Regions from separate parts of the Paenibacillus sp. FSL R5-0407 genome, predicted to be linked through region 2. Evidence: riboswitches for the same ligand, from Rfam matches in the RefSeq annotation. Region 2 holds a riboswitch; each other region holds the start of a gene.
What was found. Region 2 has a riboswitch for cyclic di-AMP ahead of NYE70_RS18665 (C40 family peptidase). Riboswitches for the same ligand answer to the same signal wherever they lie in the genome.

Region 1: linked by a shared signal. The riboswitch ahead of NYE70_RS00490 (APC family permease) and the one ahead of NYE70_RS18665 (C40 family peptidase) in region 2 are both predicted to bind cyclic di-AMP.
Region 3: linked by a shared signal. The riboswitch ahead of NYE70_RS05490 (3D domain-containing protein) and the one ahead of NYE70_RS18665 (C40 family peptidase) in region 2 are both predicted to bind cyclic di-AMP.
Region 4: linked by a shared signal. The riboswitch ahead of NYE70_RS12215 (TrkH family potassium uptake protein) and the one ahead of NYE70_RS18665 (C40 family peptidase) in region 2 are both predicted to bind cyclic di-AMP.

Annotation. Positions count from the first base shown of each region.
Region 1 is NZ_JBBPAX010000001.1:100,708-105,940, forward strand. Features, by position in the region: gene NYE70_RS00470 (spore coat protein CotJB) at 1-264, shown strand, start outside; gene NYE70_RS00475 (manganese catalase family protein) at 315-884, shown strand; gene NYE70_RS00480 (hypothetical protein) at 1,044-1,244, shown strand; gene pdxK (pyridoxine/pyridoxal/pyridoxamine kinase) at 1,412-2,227, shown strand; cyclic di-AMP (ydaO/yuaA leader) riboswitch at 2,479-2,669, shown strand; gene NYE70_RS00490 (APC family permease) at 2,829-4,655, shown strand; gene NYE70_RS00495 (5' nucleotidase, NT5C type) at 4,674-5,222, opposite strand.
Region 2 is NZ_JBBPAX010000001.1:3,936,922-3,942,154, reverse strand. Features, by position in the region: gene NYE70_RS18675 (M1 family metallopeptidase) at 1-619, shown strand, start outside; gene NYE70_RS18670 (hypothetical protein) at 687-1,517, shown strand; cyclic di-AMP (ydaO/yuaA leader) riboswitch at 1,739-1,873, shown strand; gene NYE70_RS18665 (C40 family peptidase) at 1,876-2,367, shown strand; cyclic di-AMP (ydaO/yuaA leader) riboswitch at 2,610-2,746, shown strand; gene NYE70_RS18660 (C40 family peptidase) at 2,751-3,224, shown strand; gene NYE70_RS18655 (GNAT family N-acetyltransferase) at 3,629-4,132, shown strand; gene NYE70_RS18650 (c-type cytochrome) at 4,295-4,657, shown strand; gene NYE70_RS18645 (4a-hydroxytetrahydrobiopterin dehydratase) at 4,760-5,059, opposite strand.
Region 3 is NZ_JBBPAX010000001.1:1,127,253-1,132,485, reverse strand. Features, by position in the region: gene NYE70_RS05505 (transporter substrate-binding domain-containing protein) at 1-813, shown strand, start outside; gene NYE70_RS05500 (amino acid ABC transporter permease) at 909-1,571, shown strand; gene NYE70_RS05495 (amino acid ABC transporter ATP-binding protein) at 1,558-2,280, shown strand; cyclic di-AMP (ydaO/yuaA leader) riboswitch at 2,450-2,625, shown strand; gene NYE70_RS05490 (3D domain-containing protein) at 2,630-3,319, shown strand; gene NYE70_RS05485 (polysaccharide deacetylase family protein) at 3,370-4,197, opposite strand; gene NYE70_RS05480 (dihydroorotate dehydrogenase electron transfer subunit) at 4,380-5,075, shown strand; gene NYE70_RS05475 (dihydroorotate dehydrogenase) at 5,072-5,233, shown strand, end outside.
Region 4 is NZ_JBBPAX010000001.1:2,526,525-2,531,757, forward strand. Features, by position in the region: gene NYE70_RS12205 (cation:proton antiporter) at 1-618, opposite strand, end outside; gene NYE70_RS12210 (potassium channel family protein) at 655-1,317, opposite strand; gene NYE70_RS12215 (TrkH family potassium uptake protein) at 1,331-2,665, opposite strand; cyclic di-AMP (ydaO/yuaA leader) riboswitch at 2,741-2,900, opposite strand; gene NYE70_RS12220 (CPBP family intramembrane glutamic endopeptidase) at 3,191-4,915, shown strand; gene uvrC (excinuclease ABC subunit UvrC) at 4,881-5,233, opposite strand, start outside.

The DNA.
Region 1 (5,233 bases), 3.8 Mb from region 2:
TCGAAACCGCATTGTGATCCCGAGTATTATGAACTGTTGGAAAAACTGCAGGCGCTGGATTTCGTCCTGGTTGAGCTGAATCTTTTTCTCGATACTCACCCGGATGACTTGGCCTCGATTCAGCAGTTCAACCAGTTGACCCAGGAAAGGACACAGTTGGCCAACCATTTTCAGCAGCTCTATGGGCCGCTGCAGAATTTCGGACGCGCTTATTCAAAGTATCCATGGGAATGGTCACAGGCCCCATGGCCCTGGCAGGTATAAACTACCTGCCAGCCCTCTTAACGATAATCTAAAGGAGGTAATGCGAAGCAATGTGGATATATGAGAAGAAACTGCAATATCCGGTTCGCGTGGGTAAATGTGATATCCGAATGGCCAAATATTTGGCGGAGCAATACGGGGGTGCGGACGGCGAATTGTCCGCTGCGCTTCGTTACTTAAATCAGCGGTACACTATACCCGATAAAGTGATCGGGCTGCTTAATGATATCGGAACCGAGGAATTCGCCCATCTGGAAATGATCGCCACCATGATTTACAAACTGACCAAGGACGCGACGGTAGAGGAACTGGAGGCGGCGGGCATGGGAGCTTATTATGTAAACCATGATAAGGCCCTGTATTACCAAAACGCCGGGGGAGTTCCGTGGACGGCCACTTACATCCAGGCGAAAGGCGATCCGATCGCCGACTTGTATGAAGATATTGCGGCTGAGGAGAAAGCTCGGGCTACATACCAGTGGCTGATCGATATGACGGATGACGTTGATCTGCAAGACGGCCTGAAGTTCCTGCGCGAGCGTGAAATCATCCACTCACTGCGCTTCCGCGAAGCGGTGGAGATTTTGAAGGATGACCGGGAGCATAAGAAGATTTTTTAAGCCAAGCGGATGTTCTTGTTTAGACACTTAACAGTTAAATTTGGTTACGGAATTCGGAATGATATAGGGAAGGACCGGAAATATTTAGGCATGTTCGGCCGGCCTTCCCGATATACATAGAAAAACAAGCAAATAACATAGAGGCGAAGGTGATTTCTTATGTCTAAATCAAAGCGGGGGAAAGCTTTGTGGATTCTTCCTTCCAGAGGCCGGGGGACATGCCCCGTATGCAGAAGCACGCGGATTAAACTGCTTTATACGAAGATGAGCAGTTCCGGTCAGGCTCTTAAAGTCTGCAAGAAATGCTTCAACGCATCCCAGGAAAGAATCGATGCCGCAAACCAGATCGTCGTGAAATAAGCTGGCTATAGACCATATCAGTGGAAAGTATGGAGCAAGGATTACTTGCTCCATACTTTTTTTGTTTCCGGGCTATGTAAATGCGTAAATAATTCACTGAGTTTCTGAAAATAATGCTACAATAGAGGCCGGAAGCACTTTAGTTTTTCGTAAAGGAGCATTTGATCATGTCAACCATTCTTAAAACGCTAACTATTGCCGGCAGTGACTCCAGCGGCGGCGCGGGGATACAGGCAGACTTGAAAACATTTGAAGAATACGGAACTTACGGACTCAGCGCATTGACTACCATTGTTACGATGGATCCGGACCGCGGATGGCATCATAGCGTGTACCCGATAGACGCCAATCTGGTGGCCGAGCAGTTGAAGACCGTGTTTGCGGGCGGCCCGGTGCAAGCTATGAAGACGGGGATGCTGGGCAGCGTGCCTATTATAGAAGTCGTTGAGAAATGCATTAAGCAGCATAACCAACAAAATGTGGTCATCGACCCGGTCATGGTCTGCAAAGGGGAAGACGAAGTTTTGAATCCGGAGAGCGCGGATGCGATTCGCGATTTGCTGCTACCGCTTGCTACGGTTGTTACGCCAAACTTGTTCGAAGCCGGTGTGCTTTCCGGTTTGGGGCGTTTGTCCAGCGTGGATGACATGAAGAAAGCAGCGAAGATCATTCATGAACGCGGAGCGGCTTACGTAGTCATTAAAGGCGGCAAAGCCTTGGAAGGCGACAAAGCGATCGACCTGTTCTATGACGGCGAGGAATTTGAGGTTCTGGAGACGGAAAAGATCGAACCCGCACATAACCATGGAGCCGGTTGTACTTTTGCGGCTGCCGTAACAGGTGGACTGGCCAGCGGCTTAACTGTAAAGGAAGCCGTAGTTAAAGCGAAAAAATTCGTAACGGCGGCCATTCGTTCGGGGTATGCCTTTAACGAATATGTGGGACCGGTATTCCATGGAGGATACCGTTTGAACGGCGAGTAGGCTGACATATAGAATGAATCAGGACAAGCCGGTTTCCAGGAATGGAGGCCGGTCTTTTTTTGTTGTATTCGGCATTAATACGATGATTTATGTTGCGCGTTAATGCGGGCTCAATAATGAAGGATAATAAATGAAAGTGATGGAAGTAAGCGTTTTATCGTACTCTTTTACAACAAATAGAAGCGATTCAACGCAAATTTCGGGATTTACAGAAAATGAGAGCAGGCGTAATATTCATTCGTGGATTTGATATTCTTGATTCGCTGAATTTCCCGTAATACGGGAAAACGGGGGAACCGAATGCCGGGCGTAACAGGCAAAGCCAGCCGAAACGAACGGTAGGGGTGAATCCGCAGCATGTCATGCAGAACATGCCGCGGAGGGGTGACTCTCGCCACCCTAATCCGACAGCTAACCTCGTAAGCGTAGTCCGAGAGAGGAATGATACTGTGCCCATGTAAAGCACTCATGGACCGCAGGGGGTCTTGCCTCTGTGGTTTTTTGCTGTCCAAAAAGTCTCCAAATGAGACGATTTACCAAAATATTTAATCATAATCAGCCTTTGAATTTGCAAAAAATAAAGCACGGTGGTGTTGCATCTATGTTTTCGATAATCAAGAGAGTGCTCATCGGTCAGCCGCTGAAGTCAACCGCACTCGGCGAACAAAAATTAAACAAAACGAAAGCCCTGGCGATCCTTTCATCGGATGCCTTGTCCTCCGTAGCCTACGGACCGGAGCAGATTCTGCTCGTCCTGATGACGCTCGGCGCGGCCGCCTACTGGTACTCCATCCCGATTGCCGCGGGAATTCTGGTGCTGCTGCTGGCTCTCGTTTTATCTTACAGACAAGTGATTTATGCCTATCCGCATGGCGGAGGAGCCTATGTTGTTTCCAAGGAAAATTTGGGGGTAAACTCCGGTCTTTTAGCCGGCGGCGCGCTGCTGGTGGATTATATTTTAACCGTTGCGGTCAGCATTTCTGCGGGGACGGATGCGATCACCTCAGCTTTTCCGTCGCTGCATTCACATAACGTACTTATAGCATGCCTTTTAGTGGTTGTTATCACGGTACTCAATTTGCGCGGTATTACCGAATCGGCTTCCATCCTGGCTTATCCGGTTTACTTATTCGTGCTTGTTATATTTATCACTATTGGGGCGGGACTATATCAAATTGCAATGGGCGAAGTTCCGGCCAACCTGCATACACCGATGGGGACACCGGTGACAGGCCTTACGCTGTTCCTGCTCTTGCGGGCATTTGCCTCGGGGAGTTCGGCTTTGACAGGTGTCGAGGCGATTTCTAACGCCATTCCTAACTTCAAGGATCCGGCTCCCAAGAATGCCTCCAAAACATTGGCTGCCATGGGCGTTCTGCTGGCGCTTTTGTTTACGGGGATCGTATCGTTGGCTTATTATTACGGTATTTCTCCTAAAGCGGAGGAAACCGTCGTGTCCCAGATCGCTTCAGCTACTTTCGGCCGGGGGATCATGTATTATTTGATTCAAGGGATCACCGCGATGATTCTGGTGCTGGCCGCCAATACCGGATACTCGGCATTTCCGCTCTTGGCCGTGAACCTGGCGAAAGACAAATATATCGCGCGTATGTTCACCGTTCGCGGAGACCGTCTCGGTTATTCTAACGGAATCGTCTTTTTGGCGGTGGCCTCAATCCTGCTGATCATCGTTTTTAAAGGACAGACCGAGCATTTGATTCCGCTCTATGCGGTAGGCGTATTTATCCCGTTTACGCTGGCGCAAACCGGTATGCTTGTGAAATGGTTCCGGGAAAAACCGGCGGGCTGGGGATTGAAATTAACGATAAACGCGATCGGGGCTTTAATCAGCTTTACGGTCATGATGATTTTTTTCATTACGAAATTTCCGCAAGTCTGGCCTGCGTTAATCTTTTTGCCGGCGATCGTTTATGTATTTCATAAAATCAACCGTCATTACGAAGCTGTGGGGGATCAATTGCGGATCACTACATGCGAACAGCCACTAGCGATCGAGGGGAATGTCATGGTAATTCCCGTAGCGGGAATTACGCATGTAGTGGAAAATACGCTGAATTACGCGAAATCGTTGTCTCCGGATCAGATCATCGCTGTATATGTGGCGTTCGATAAAGAGGCGGAAAAGCAATTTGAGGAGAAATGGAACCAGTGGCACCCTGAAATTCGGCTGGTTACGCTGTATTCCCAATACCGGAGCATTATCCAGCCGCTGACGAAGTTCATCGATACCGTGGAGCATAAGGCCAAGGAAATGAATTTCCGGGTAACCGTTCTGATTCCCCAATTCATACCGAAGAAACGGTGGCATAACGCCCTGCATAATCAGTCCAGCTTGCTAATCCGCGCCTTTTTGCTATACCGGAGGGATTTGATCGTAACCACGGTTCCTTATCATTTCAAAAAATAAGATCTTTTCATCTGACCATCAAGTCAGAATTTGCCCTACCAGCTCGTTCATGCCTTGCCATGAATCCTTTAGAATAAAGTCCTGCTGAACCGGCGCATTCCAAGGACGGGGGATCATAATGGTCTGTTTGCCCGCTTCCTTGGCCGCGATCAGATTATGGGGGCCGTCGTCAATCAACAAGTCAAAATCAAGCAAGTATTTGCGCTTGGCGACGAAGAAGTTATCGAATGGAATGAAAGGCATATGCATTTGCAGCCATCTCCATTTTTCCGGAACCGATGCCGGGCGGGCGGCCGTCACGACGATGACGTCGTAATCGACGGTCATCCGCTTCACCTCTTCAATCGTATACTCGTCAAAAATTTCAAGCTCTTCGTACAGGCCGGGCCTGCCGAAGAAAATGTCGTCCGTGCATGCAGGATGCCAAATGCCGCTAAGATCAAAGCTGATGATTTGCTCCATGGTCAACGGAAGATCGGGATACATTAAATTATGATAATGAATCGCTTTCGGTATGAGATGGCAGATCGTGTCATCCATGTCGATGGCTACTATTTTTTTGCTCATGCTTCGCACTT
Region 2 (5,233 bases):
TCTGACACAACCCGCCTGGAAATACGGATCGGGAGATACCTATGCCAAGAACGCTTATTATCGCGGCAAACTGGTCTTGTTGGATATCGAACGCCAAGTCGGGGCGAAGACCATGAAGCGCATTCTCTACAACTATGCCCAGAAGTACAAATTCAAGCATCCGACTACGGCCGATTTTCAACGTGTTGTCGAGCAGACGACCGGACGGAGCTGGAAGTCATATTTTAATCAATATATATATGATGGTAAAATGGCCGATTTCTCTGTAGACCGCATTACCGTAACTCCTGTAACCAAGGATGGGAGCACGATTTACGAGTCTGAGGTGGAAATCAGCCGCAAGGGAGGAACGGCCTCCAAAATACCGCTGCTCTTCAGCTTCAAGGATGGCCATACGATCCACAAGGTGTGGAATGGCGATGGCGATCGCGTTCAGATGAAGCTGCAATATAAAGAACCCCTGGAATGGGTCCGTTTGGATCCCGAGTATTCCTTGGTGCTTGAGAACAAGCATATCAACAACTTTATTAAGGCCGAGGTCAAGGAACCTGTCAGCACACGTGCTTCTTTAAGCATCACCAAGCTGCTGGAATCCCTGCTTGGCACTCTGTTCTGGTAGGCTGGACGAACAAGAATAAGGCTTATTCATAGCAGTAATGCTCACAAAACTTTTAGGAGGGAAAGTTATGACCTATGTACGAAATGGATGGGGGCTTGTCAGGAGCCAGTTTCCCTCTGTGATCATCCTGTTCCTGTACCAGCTGCTCTGGGGGCTGTTTCTGTACCGTCTGATCCATTCGGCGGTTGTGGCCGTACTGTCCAGGTACCCGGATACGCCCCCGAATGAACTGAACCGGATTCTATACTTGATCGAAGGGCAATTCGAATTGAAGCACAATCCGGAGATTCACCAGTATTTCTGGCTGCTAATCGGGATGATTGTTCTCCGTCTATTGCTGACGCCGCTGTTCCAGGCGGGTATTCTCTACGGTCTGGTTCCCGCCGAGACCCGGGCGTCCGGACTTCCCTTCTTCCGGGGAATGAAGGAATTCTGGAAGCCCGTCACTCTCTTCTTTCTGTTGGAGCTCGCGCTGCTCTCCCTGCCGGGAATTTGGATCGTCCCGGACCTATACGCCCTCTTGCCCCGTCTCCTTACGTCAGGCGACAGGCTCGCTCCCCTTTTGACCCTTTGTGGATATTTGCTGGGGTGGGTGGTTTACGGTTGGCTTGTCCGGCAAATCCTGCTGTTCGCCCAGTTCGGGTATCTGTTTAAGGCCGGCGTCTGGGGCTCCCTGATGCTGAGCATGAGGTATCTATTGCCGGGGATCGCCATTTCCCTTATTCTCGGAGCTGCCGGCGCCGCCTTGTTCCTTTTGTTCGGAACGGCCTCCTGGATTTGGACAGGACTGATTGCTTTAATTCTGCAACAAACCTATCCTTTCATTCGCAGTCTATTTCAAATTTGGACTCTAACCTCTCAATATCAGCTTTGGCATACCAAATCACAAAAAAGTTAATTTTTTTTCATCTTTATCCTTCCTTGTGCCACAAGGCCTCCGAGCTTATTCGGGGGTCTTGTCCTGCGTTTTCCCCTCTCAAACTCGCTAAATAACCATTGCCAAAATATACTGGCCTTTGTTACAATAACAACAGCACAATTTCAGTAACAGTTTTGTAATTATTTTTGTCACTATTAGCAGGAGTCTTCTGCTGGGTGTCGAATAAGTAAGTAGTCAGGTGTAAATTACAGCCGAATTCCCTTCACGGGGAACGGGGGAACCACTTTGGGTGAATTGATCTCGCAAGAGAGGGATCATAGGGGACCTTCAACCGAATCCTTAAGCTAACCTCGTAGGCATTGGAAGGAGCATTTCCTTGAAAAAACAGTTAACCGCAGCAGCCGTAAGTCTTGCAATACTTTTCTCCATCGGAACTGGTAGCGCTTTCGCAGATTCCAAATTGGACACCACGATTGAAAAAGCTCTGGGAAGCGATTATGTTTCCGGCGGAACTACCACCTCTGGCTTTGACTGTTCCGGATTCACTATGTATGTCTTTTCGAAAATCGGAATTAAATTGCCGCACCAATCAGGCTCCCAGTACAAGATGGGAACCGCTGTAGAGAAGAAAGAACTGATCGCTGGCGATCTGGTGTTCTTCAACACTTCAGGCAAAGGTGTGTCTCATGTTGGTGTTTACGTCGGTGACGGCAAGTTTGCTCATGCTTCCTCCTCCAAAGGAGTTATCATCAGCAAATTGAGCGATAAATATTATGTCGAGCGCTATGTTGGCGCCAAGCGCATTATGAGCACTGATAAGTTCGAAGAAGTTACAAGCGATACTCAAGATCATGATGATGTAGAATAGTAACGATGAAGCCCGCAGAGATTCTTTATGGATCGCAATCTGCGGGTTTTTTCTTTTATTTAAACCGTCGTCCTAGGAAACATTACCCGGAGAGGACGGGATATACAGGACAAATCAACTTATTTATTCAAAAATAACAAAACAAACTTGCAAACCCGCGTTGATGTTTGGTAAAATGACCAGAGTAAATGGTAACAACTTTGTAATCACTGTTGTAACGTCGTAATTTTTCGGGTGCATTCAACAAAGACTAGCCGAATTCCCGGCACCCGGGAAACGGGGGAACCACATTGGGTGAATTGATTTCGTTACATAGGGATCATAGGGAACCTTCAACCGAATCCTCAAGCTAACCTCGCAGGCCTTGGAAGGAGTTTAACATCTTGAGAAAGACATTCGCAGCAGCAGCAACGAGTTTAGCTATTTTGTTCACCATGGGGACAGGAAGTGCCTTTGCGGACACCACATTGACCAGCGTCGTTAAATCCGTGTACGGAACACCTTACAAATACGGAGGCGTCACGACCAACGGTTTTGACTGTTCCGGATTTACAAGATACGTGTTCAAGAAAATGGGCGTCGATCTTGCCCGCGTCTCTACCGCCCAGTACAAGCAAGGTACCCCAGTGGCCAAGAGCCAGTTGAAAGCGGGAGACCTCGTATTCTTCAACACCCTGGGCAAAGGTAAAGTGTCCCATGTGGGCGTCTACCTGGGAGACGGAAAATTCGCTCATGCCTCTTCTTCCAAAGGAATCAGAACAGACAAATTAAGCAACACTTACTATAAAACACGTTATGTCGGGGCAAAAAGAATTTTGAGCGCAGACAGCTATTCCAGCTTTGCCAAAGAATCCTGATCACCCCTGATAGGCTGAGGCCCTCACCTCAATAGCTCGCTTGACCGCACTTGATTCTTGCCGGAATCAACGCGGTCTTTTTTCTTTCCTTCATCTTATTCATATAACGAAGGAATCGATCAAAAGGTTTCTTGGATAAAACCCATTCCAAAAATATTTTTTCCGTTCTCGTTCTCTAACACTCCATATCCTATCTTCCCTATATCCAAAATTTACCCGTTATGCGGATGCCTAAACAGGAAATTTTTAATTTACGCATTTTTTTTGCCTGCCTTCGATTTCTGGCCCCTCTTCCTCCACAAAGCCTTTACAACCAATAAAAATCCCGTTAGAGTGAGGTTAAAAAGAACTACAGCCATATGGGTAGCCGCATAGGCATTCCTATCGTTTAAGGAGGCGCAAAAATGGAAAAACCAATCGCACCATTTCGAATCGTACCCATGGAAGAAAGCCATGGCGCAGATATCAGTACTTGGCGTTACGATTCTCCCTACGATATTTATAGCTGGCTTCCCTGGGAACAGATGAAGGCGCTCGATGTGGAATTTGGGAATCCCGTTTTAAGGGCCCAGCAGTACGTCTCTTTGCTGGATCAGCAGGAGGAGCTTGCCGGATTCGCCCAGTACTTTCCTATGGAGGGCGTTACACGGCTTGGCATCGGTATGAGACCTGATTTATGCGGCCACGGGCTGGGTAAGACCTTTGTGCTGACAATCGTCGAGGAGGCCCAGCGGAGAAAGCCTAAGGATGTAATTGACCTGGAAGTGCTCACATGGAACACACGGGCGATCCGGGCTTACCAGAAGTCCGGCTTCGTGATTACCGATCTGTACGAGAAAATGACTCCTGGCGGCATTTCCAAGCCATATTACTGCATGGTGTTTCGCGGAAAACCCTCCGAGGCGTAAAAAAACATCCCCTTAATGAGACGTCTATGATTAATCACACATGATTTTAACGTATTTTTCGTATACTACAAATAATTCGTTACTTTTTTTGACACAAATGCTATGATCACGGGGCATGTTCAGCTATAATGGAAGGTAGCTTACATAGGAGGGACGATTGAAATGCAGAAGTGGATCATGAGCGGAATACTCATCGTGGCGTGCGCCTTCGCAGCCGTGTTAATGTTTACATTACCCGGTAAAGATCAGGTGGCCCAGGAAGAAAAGCCGCAAATGCCTGCGGTTACTGTAAGCGCAGAGCAAGCCGAAGCTACGGTTAAAGCCAACTGTATTTCCTGTCACGGGACTGATTTGCAAGGCGGAGCCGGTCCGAATCTGCAAAAAATTGGATCCGAGCTGTCGGCGGAACAGTTGTACGGCATAATTACTAAAGGAAAAGGCGGAGGCATGATGCCTTCCTTCAAAGATAAATTGAAGGACGAGGAAATCGCCAACGTCGCTATGTGGCTTGCGGAAAAGAAATAACAAACAAAAACAAAGACGCGCCCGCCGGGACTTATAAGTCCCGGCGGGCGCTTTTCTAATCATTCACATTCCTGAGCTTGGATTCCTGCTATCCCTATAGGGCTAGCCAGCCGCTCGGGCTTTCTCGAAGGCTTCGTTATATTGTTGCGCTTCTTTAATATCTACGGCCGTTATCCCGCCCTCTTCCCAAGATGTCAAACGAAGCGTCACCGTTTTGTGGTCGATGGTAATAAAAGGGTGATGATTAAAGGCTTCCGAAATAGCGGCTACCTCATCGACAAACGCAATCCCCTTCATAAAATTGGAGAACGTGTATTTGCGAGTAATCCAGCGACCTTCCTCCAGTTCCCAGCCTTCCAGCTTTTCCAAATGCGCTTCTACTTCTTGCGGTGTAAACGGCATTCTTCTTCCTCCCCGTTCTAAAAACTTCCACTCCTATGTAATCCTGCAGTTTAGGATTCAATACTCGGCAGCATTAGCTCTGTCCCCGCATCTGTTTATTGTATTCTTCTCTACTGCAGATCATGCGAAGGAGAGCTCTCGATTCTGCCGCCATGACAGCGGCATTCCTCATTA
Region 3 (5,233 bases), 2.8 Mb from region 2:
TTAATTGTAGCGTTAATTATGGTAACAAGCGTGCTTGCCGCTTGCGGACAAAATAAAAACAATGCGGGCGGAAACACTCCGGCTAATGAAAGTCAAGGATCGGCCAATACCGGTACGGCTTCCAAAAAGCTGATCGTAGGATTGAGCGCGGATTTCCCGCCTTACGAATTTAAAATCAAAAATGAGAATGGTGACAATGAAATCGTCGGTTTCGATGTTGAGATCGCCAAGGAAATCTCGAAGGATCTTGGAGCCGAAGTGGAATTCAAGGATATGCTTTTCGACTCCCTGCTGAATGAATTGGACAGCGGCCGTGTGGACCTCGTCATTTCGGGTCTCAGCCCGAAACCGGAACGCGCGAAGCAAGTCGACTTGTCCCAAATTTATTATAAAGCGGAGCAGTCGGTCGTATCCGCGACCAAGGACAAAGATAAATACAACACAATGGAATCATTGGAAGGTCTGAAGATCGGCGTACAGAAGGGCTCCATTCAAGAAGACATTGCCAAGACGATCACAGGCGCCAAGCTGACTTCTCTTGGAAAAATAAACGATATCATCATGCAACTGAAATCGGGACGCGTTGATGTGGCGATTATCGAAGGCCCTGTGGCCGAATCTTTCGTCAAGAACGTAGAAGGCATCAGCATTACGGACGCCAAACCGGTAACCGAGGACGAAGGCTATGTCGTCGGCGTGAAGAAAGGCAACAAGGAAATGCTTGACCAGGTCAACGCCACATTGGATCGTCTGATCGGAGACGGTTCGATCGATAAGTTCGTTACCGAAGCAAGCGCACTTGCTGAAAAATAACCGGTGACCGATTTGCAGAAAATAGCGGAGCCTATTCGCTATTTTCTGTTTTTTTGTCAAGGCTTTTGAGGTAAAATAGGAGGAATGATTGGGACATGGAGCTTTTTACAATGTTTTGGGAGTACCGCAGCTATTTTTTGACCGGTCTGCAGTATACGCTGCTACTGGCGGCTCTGGGGGTTCTTTGCGGTTTTATTTTGGGCCTGCTTGTTACGCTCTTGCGGATGGCCCCGTGGAGAATTGTCCGGTTTATCGGCCATGCTTGGGTTGAATTTTTACGGGGAACGCCGATGTTGGTCCAGCTCTTAATAATTCATTACGGTTTTTCGACGGCGTTCAATGTCAACTTCTCCCCGATTGAATCCGGAGCGATCACGCTTTCGATCAACAGCTCGGCCTACCTTGCGGAAATATTCCGTGCCGGGATCCAGGGCGTAGACCGGGGGCAAGGAGAAGCAGCTCGGTCCCTAGGCATGAATCGCTGGATGTCCTTGCGTTTTATCATTATTCCGCAGGCGATCAAGTCGGTGCTGCCCGCAATCGGGAATGAGTTTATTACGATTATTAAGGAATCTTCGATCGTATCCTTTATCGGTATTACGGAGCTGATGTTCCAGTCCGGTGCTGTGGTCACGATCACTTACGACGGCATGACGCCGTATCTGATTGTAGCGGTTATGTACTTTATTCTGACATTCACACTGTCCCGTATTTTGGGTCTGTTCGAAAGGAAGTTGAAAGCCAGTGATCACCGTTAAAAATTTGCATAAAAAGTTCGGCCAGCTTCACATTTTGAAGGGGATCGACCTGGAAATCGCCAAAGGAGAGGTCGTCGTTGTGATCGGCCCCAGCGGCTCGGGGAAGAGTACCTTTCTCCGCTGTTTGAATCTGCTGGAGGAACCAACCGAGGGCGAGATCACTTTCGAAGGGGAATCCATTACCGGAAAACGCCACAATATCAACAAAACCCGCGAAAAAATGGGAATGGTATTCCAACAGTTTAATTTGTTTCCGCATAAAAATGTGATCGATAATATCACTATGGCTCCCATCCGTGTAAAAAAAATCGAAAAGAACAAAGCGGAAGCTTTGGCCATGGACCTGCTGCGCACGGTCGGACTGGAAGACAAGCGGGACGCTTATCCTTCCCAGCTGTCGGGCGGACAGAAGCAGCGGATCGCGATTGCTCGCGCGCTCGCTATGGAGCCGCATGTGATGCTGTTCGATGAGCCGACCTCCGCGCTTGATCCGGAGATGGTCGGAGAGGTGCTGGACGTGATGAAGAACCTAGCCGACAAGGGGATGACGATGGTCATCGTCACGCATGAAATGGGCTTTGCCCGCGAAGTTGGGGACCGGATTCTGTTTATGGATCAGGGTGTCATTATGGAGCAAGGGACTCCGCAGGAGGTCTTCGGTTCGCCGAAGAATCAGCGGACCAAGGATTTTCTCAGTAAAGTGCTGTAACTTAACTCTATAACATGAATGAACCGCCGGAGAACGCTCCGGCGGTTTTTTTTGAGTTCGATCGCTTTTACAGAATTGTAATCACATCATCGGTGAAAATAGTCTGATTGGCTGCTGCTTAACGCATCATGGAAACATTTGCTTGCCCTATTGGTTACAAAATTGTGATATATTGATTAGGCCAAAACCTGCCAGCGCAGGTGCGGGGGACGATTTTCCGATTAGCTGTACCCGTCCAATGACGAGAACATGGCTATCTTGGGGTGAAGCGAAGTAAATGCGCAGGGGCCTATCCTTTTTTCCCTAACCCGACAACTAACTCCGCAGGCGATAGTAGAAGGAGGACATCATGAATAAGCATACTAAATTAGCACGCGCCGTTAAGGCGACAATTATTGCAGTCGGATTGGCAGGAGCTTTGCAGTCGGTACCTGTCCATGCGGATTCGATACATAAAGCGAAGGAAGGAGACACCTTTTACCTTCTGGCTAAACAATACGGCGTGGATATGAACAAGCTGATTACAGCGAATCCATCCATCAAAGCATCGAATATTTACGGCGGCCTGGATATCGTTATCCCTGGAGAAGGATCCAAAGCCCTTATGTCAACAGCTTCTGCAAGCGCAAAGGAAAACATAATTCCTCAGCCGTTATCAGCCGTAAAAGTCTCAAGTGCGGATAAGACCGTAGAGGCTTGGGGCAAGAATTTCTCTTACTCCAAAACCGTGGAGGTTAAGGCTACGGCATATTCTTCCGCAGCGAGCGAGAACGGAAAGTGGGGAGCCGTTGATTACTTCGGCAAACCGTTGCAGTTGGGGACGATCGCCGTTGACCCGAAAGTAATTCCTATGGGCACTAAAGTGCTTGTTACGGGACATAGCCATTCCAATCTGCCGAAAAACGCCTTCGTTGCGACCGCAACCGATCAGGGCAGCGCGATCAAAGGGAACCGCATTGATATATTCATTCCGGGCAGCCCGCAAACCGTTAATGAGTTCGGATTTCAGGACGTTAAATTGTATATTTTAGATAAATAATTGAATGCGGCAGCTCCCAAGGGAGCTGCTTTTTTAATTCCTACTCTCCGTTATTTGTACTTCTTCGTTTGCAGAAGCTCGGGAAGAGTCACAAAGTGATAGCCTTTTGCTTTCAACGTCTGAATGATCTCAGGCAGCGCCTGAATCGTTCCGGATAAATCCGACCCCGTTCCCCCTCCGGCATGCTGCAATACAATAGAACCCGGGCCTGCGGCCTTGAGGACGTTCTGTTTCACCTTCTCCGAATCGAGTCCTTTCCAATCCAGCGAATCGACATTCCAGTTCACGATAATATAACCGCTTTTCTTGGCCCACTTAACTTGTTCCTCGTTAATTTCTCCATATGGCGGGCGTATCAACTTGGGCCGATAACCAACGAGATTAGCGATAATATTCTCGGTTCGCAAAATTTCGTTTTGAAACTGACTTCGCGAGCGGTTTTTGAACAAAGCATGGCTAAAGGAATGGTTGCCGATGATGTGGCCGTCCCGGTGAATGGCCCTCAGCAGCTCCGGATGCTTCTTCGCCCGGTGCCCGACGACGAAAAAAGTCGCTTTGACTCCTTCTTTGCGAAGTGCAGCCAATACCTGGGGCGTAAACCGCGGATCGGGCACATCGTCAAAAGTCAGGGCGATCTGTTTCACTTCTGGACCGCGGAATTTAAAGGTTTCGGAATATTTTCGCCGAAGCTCTCCCAGATTTAAGGGCTTTGCGGAAGCAGGTGCGGTATCCAATGAATCAGTATCCTCTGTTAAGGGGCCTTTCGTAGTAAACGCATTGGAGGAGTCGGGGAATAAGCAGAGGATACAGCAAAACAAAGCCGTCATGACGGCGCAGATTCCAGCGGAGATCATCCGCCGTTTGGTCGATCTAGACATAGCAAATCCTCTCCTTTTACCCGGAAACCGTATTATAAATTGGTATGCCCAGGAAACTGGCTAATTATGTGTATTATGCAAATGTGAGGTTTATCACAGACTCGGATAGCTGAAAAATTGCATCTTAATATGAAGCAAGGAGCAGCAAACAAAGTGGCGTTATTCGGGAAGGAGAGAGAATTTTGTCGGAAGTATTGGCTAATGAGCAGGTAGCAGAAGGCGTTTATCGACTCGCCGTGGCGGGACAATTCGCCGGAACAATGGGTCAATTTTACATGCTGCGGGCATGGGATCACTATCCTCTGCTTTCCAGACCGCTAAGCATTTTTAACGTAACCGCGGAATACGTGGAATTTCTATATTTAGTGGCCGGAGAAGGAACGGAAATGTTCTCAAAGTTGAGAAAAGGGGATTCTATCTCCTTGGAGGGCCCGCTGGGTAACGGTTTTTCGAGACCTTCAGGGAAGACGGCGTTTGTTGGTGGAGGTATCGGTATTGCTCCATTTTATTATGCCTTAGGGCAAATTCCTGATGCAGACGTATATTTAGGCTTCAGCAGAGAGGCTTACATGGTAGATGAATTCCGGGCCGGAACCACGGGGCAAGTGGTAGTGAACGTGGGCGGAATTATTTTGGATGAGATAGATTTTAATGCTTATGACACGATCATTGCCTGCGGCCCGCACAAGATGCTGGAAGCCGTGCAACGGAAGCAGGCTGATTCCGGAACAAAGGCGGAGGTTTATGTGTCGCTTGAGAATCGGATGGCGTGCGGGATCGGGGCCTGTCTCGTATGCAGTGTCCAGTGCCGCGATGGACGAAAAAAGGCCTGCGCGGACGGACCTGTGTTTCGTGCGGAAGAGGTGGTGTTTGCATGATGGACATGTCCTGCAATATTGCTGGAGTTCACTTTAAAAACCCGGTCGTAATGGCCTCGGGAACGTTCGGATTCGGTAAGGAGTATGGCAATTATTATGATTTGAACCTCTTAGGAGGCATTTCCGGAAAAGGGTTGACCCTTCATCCCAAGGAAGGA
Region 4 (5,233 bases), 1.4 Mb from region 2:
CAGCCCGATCACAATTCCGCCGAGCGCGGTTTTTACAAAGTCCAAGGTCATCGCGCCAAAATGGAGTTCGCCGCCGCCCGCGACCGCCGCCAACAAAGCAAACGTAAGAATCGAACCCGTTGCATCATTAAATGCCGATTCGCTCTCCACCGTCTCGCGGACACGCTCCTTGATCTTCACCTGTTTGAAGATGGGGATGATCGATGCCGGGTCCGTAGATGCAATGACCGCAGCTGCGAGGAAGGCAAAAATCCAATCCACCCCGAACAGAAAATGCACGCCTGCCCCCACAACCAATACCGAGATGATTACCCCCGGGACGCTAAGCAAGGATAGGGTGATCCAAACCTTACGGAGACCGCTGAGCTTAAGATTCCTGCCGCCATCAAACAGAATGAGCGCCGAACCCAATGTTAAAATGAGCTGATTGATCAGCGAGCCGCTGGATTCATGAATGAGCTTCAAGCCGGGCCCGAGCAGCATGCCGACGGCGATGAATACGGCAACATCGGGCAGCTTGAGCCAAGCGGCTAATTTGCCGGAAACCATGCCGACACTGAGAACAAACAATACTAGGATCAGAAAATGCCGAATTGCTTCCGTTGCAGCAGATTCCATGCAGGTCACACTCCAAGAGCAGAATCACTAAAATGATTAATCATTTATAATAGCTTCGAATTCATCGATGTTTTTCTTTGCCCCGATGATGACCATGATGTCCCCAAGGATTAGATGATCCATTGCCGTCGGTGCAATAATGACGCCGTTCTCCCGGTGGATGGCTACGATGCTGCAGCCGAAACGTGCTCTCGGGTTCAGGTCGCCGACATTTTTTCCGTCCAGGCATTGCGGTACTCTCATTTCGACAAGTCTGTATTCTTTGGAAAGTTCAATGTAATCCAGCAGGTTTGGAGTTACAAGCTGATGGGCGACCCGAACCCCCATATCCCTCTCGGGAAAGATAACCCGGTCGACGCCGAGCTTCTCCAGCGCCCGGCCGTGAAGGACGGAAATCGCCTTGGCTACCACCGTTTTAATCCCAAGGTCTTTGAGAAGGATGGCCGACAGGATGCTCATTTGAATATCATTGCCGATCGCTACGATCCCGCAGTCGAAATTTCGAACGCCCAACGACTTCAGAACTTCTTCATCCGTCGCATCCGCGACGACGGCATGCGTAAGCCGGTCGCTCCATTCCTCGACCACTTCCTCGTTCCTGTCCACGCCCAGAACCTCGTAGCCGAGGTCCATCAGCTCTAGCGCCAGGCTGGAACCGAAACGCCCCAAGCCGATCACTACAAACTGCTGTGTTTTCATCTCACTTTTCCCCTTATCCTATAATCATTTTGCCTTCGGGATGTCTATATAATTCTTTACCCTTCTTCGGCCCGAGCGCATAAGCTAACGTCAGCAGCCCTAACCGTCCGGCAAACATGGTGAAGCTGATAATAATTTTCCCCGCAATCGTCAATTTTCCCGTCAGCCCCATGGAAAGGCCGACCGTACCGAAAGCGGAAGTCGTTTCGAACAAAATGCTCAGGAAGCTGGCATCTTCCGTAGTTGAAAGCACCATCGCCACGGCGATGACCAGGAACAAAGCGAGCATCGTGATCGTGACGGCTTTGAATATCCGCTCCTGGGCCAGCCGGTAACGGAACAACACGAGATCCGAACGGCCGCGGATCATGGAAATGACCGCCCCGACCAGAATCGTGAACGTCGTCGTCTTGATCCCGCCCCCGGTGGAGCTTGGCGATGCCCCGATGAACATCAGGATGATCATAAAGAATTGCGTCGCCTGCCTAAGCCCGCCGATATCCACCGTATTGGCACCCGCCGTTCTCGGCGTAACCGACTGGAAGAACGAGCTCCAGATTTTTCCGCCCCAATCCAGCGGTTGCAAGGTATTGGAGTTGGTGAATTCAAACACGAAAATAACGAGCGCTCCGACCAGAATCAATGTGGCGGTCATGGAGAGAACCACCTTGGAATGAAGCGACAATTTGCGGCGTTGCCGAAACTCGATCAGGTCGGACAAAACGATAAAGCCGAGCCCTCCGGAAACGATCAGGAACATCGTTACGAGATTGACGACCGGATCGTTTACATACTGGGTAAGGCTGCGGTACTCGCCGAACAGGTCAAAACCAGCATTGTTGAACATGGAAACGCCGTGAAAGATACCGAAGAACAGCGCCCGGCCAATCGGCATGTCGAACGACCAGCGGATTGTGAACAGAAGTGCGGCGCAGCTCTCGATAATCAGGGAATACATCAGCACCTTACGGATCAGCCGGACGATCCCTTCCATCGTATTTTGGTTCATCGCCTCCTGGAGCAGAAGCCGGTCTTTCAGCGAAATCTTTCGTTTAAACACCAGAGCGAACAAGGTCGCCATGGTCATGAACCCCAGACCGCCTACCTGGATCAGCAGCATAATGACCACCTGGCCAAATGTTGAGAAATAGGTTCCTGTATCCACTACGACAAGCCCTGTTACACAGGTTGCTGAAGTAGCGGTAAAGAAAGCGTCAATAAAAGGAAGCGACTCTCCCGTACTACTGGAAATCGGCAGCATCAAAAGCAGCGAACCGGCCAAAATAATGAACGCAAAGCCCAACACAAGGACTTGGGGTGGGGAAAATCTGATCCATTTGGAAAGCAACGGGCTCACCTCATTACTCAATTTGGCAAAAAAGAAACAATGAAAAAAAGCACTGGAAATCCAATGCTTTTTGATTGGTCCCTGCTGCAAAGGCCTACGAGGTTAGCTGACGGATTCGGGCTTGCGCGGTCTGCCCTATTCGCTTTTTCACCAGGCGCAATGCAAGTGAAGCAGCGAAATTCACCCCTAAATATCGGTTCCCCCGTTTTCGGTAGAAATTCGGCCAACATATTAAGTTACATTCATTTTCATTTCATTTTCGTCAAATTGGATTATAATCCTTATTCACTTCCATCACAAAGGTTTAATTGGATGAAATAGATCGAAAATGACTTAAAAGAGTTGAAACAGACCGTAAGGTGAATGCTTATCTAAGCCATGCTGGGATTTGCCGTGGTTATTGCGCTTTTACGCGAAACAAGCTTCGTCTCTGGCGAAGAAATCTCCCCTGTGTTATCTTTACTGTGACATGGAAGTACCGAAATCATACAGATTCAACAAAAAATCGTTAAAAGGAGTTTTCGTATGTATTCCGATTTAAAACCGAAGACGCGCGGGATAAAGACCAGGACCTTATGGATACTCGCCGTCATTGGACTCATCGTCTTTATTTTACTCCAGATTGTCCCGACTACCGCTTCCGAAACGCTGCAGGTCGAACAATCGACTCAGCTAATCACGAAGGAGCAGGCAAAGGAAGCCGCCGTCAAATTCGCGGAATCGACGCTCGGATTAACCGGTCCCTTCAACGATGCCCTGGTTACTTACGAGACGCGCGCTGATGTATACGGGTATTTGACCCGGGAAGGTTTAATGGAAGATTACCTTAAAAAGTATGAAAAGCAGTTCCCCTACGACATCTTTCAAGTCCGCATCAATAAGCCAGGCGGGCTGCTCAAAGCCGTAACGGTAGATATCCATATGACCACGGGCAAGGCGGTCGGCTTTAAAGAATACCCCGAAACCGGGTTTCCGGACATCGAGGGATTGGGCGGCGGTTCATCCGAAGCTGATGCCGCTACCTCGGGAGTGCAGGACCTATCGTGGGAAGAAAAGCTGGCGTTAGCCCAACCTTACTTGAAGTCGCTTGGTTACAGCGAAGATATGCAATCTTCCGTGGGCGAAACACCGGATGGTCTGTCTTTAACGCTGGTGGGATATGAAGCGGGGAAATCGAATGCCCAAATCGATATTCATTATTTCGAAGGCCAGGTCTCCGAAATCGATAGTTACTTCTCCGTGCCGCAAAGCCATACCGATTATGTAAAAAGCCAAACCACGCTCGCCAACTGGCTGACCTATGTAGGATATGCCCTATTGACTTTTGTGCTGGGAATTCTCGCGATCGTGTACAGCGCCATGACAAGAGTACATACTTCGTTCAAGCGGGGAATCGTGCTCGCCTCCCTGTACTTCATCATTTCCATGGGTTCTGCGCTTAATATGATGCCTTATTTTGAAAAAGAAGGCTTAAGCGGTGCAATGCTGATCTTCGGGCTTGTATTTCAGGGCGTCGTCACGCTGATTCTGGCCGCCTCCGTCTATTTCTCCCTCGTCGGAGGCGATGGACTCTGGCGCAAGCAGGGGATTAATCTCTGGGCCCGGGCCAAGGAACAGGGTTATGGACGGCATGTAGTAAAATCGATGGCGGACGGATACGCCTGGGCACTTATTCTGCTTGGAGTTCAGTCCGTGATCTTCTTCATTCTGGAAAGAACGATCCACACCTGGTCGACCACGGATGCCTCCCAATCACCGTATAACATGCTCTATCCTGCGCTGCTCCCGCTGCTTGCCTGGGTGGCAGGGATCGGGGAAGAGGCCGTATACCGGCTGTTCGGGATTCCGATGCTGAAGAAAATGTTCCGCAGCACGCTCGTCGCAAGTATCATCACGACGCTGATCTGGGCGTTCGGCCATACGTTGTATCCGATCTACCCGGTCATCTCCCGTCCGATCGAGCTGCTCATTATCGGCCTGTTGTTCAGCTATATTTTCCTGCGCTACGGTTTTATTGCGGTCCTGTTCTCGCACGTCATCTTCGACAGCATCTTAATGTCGCTGAGCATTATGTTTACAGGTGGAACGCTGAATATCACGGCAGGCATTTTCTATATCGTGTTACCGGCGATTGTTGCCTTCGTCATCTACTTGTTCAATCCACCGGGTAAGGAACGCCCTTCAGCACCATTGCCAAAAAAAGAGGAGCCGTTGTTCACGACTCCTCATCATCCCGAAGGGCATCTATAATTTGTTTGGCTAGCTTGTCGCCAATGGAAAGGGGCCGGAAGTCTTCGACTGAGGCCTCTTTCATTTTTTTGAGCGAACCGAAGTGCTTCAGCAGCGCCTTACGACGCTTCTCCCCGATGCCCGGAATCGCATCCAGGCGCGAAGCCACCATCGATTTCGCCCGCTGCTCGCGATGGAACGAAATCGCAAACCGGTGAACCTCGTCCTGAATTCGCTGGAGCAAATAAAACTCCTGGCTGTCGCGAGGCAAATGAACCGGCTCGGGCGGATCGCCCACCATCAGCTGCGCAGTCCGGTGCTTGGCATCCTTGACCAAGC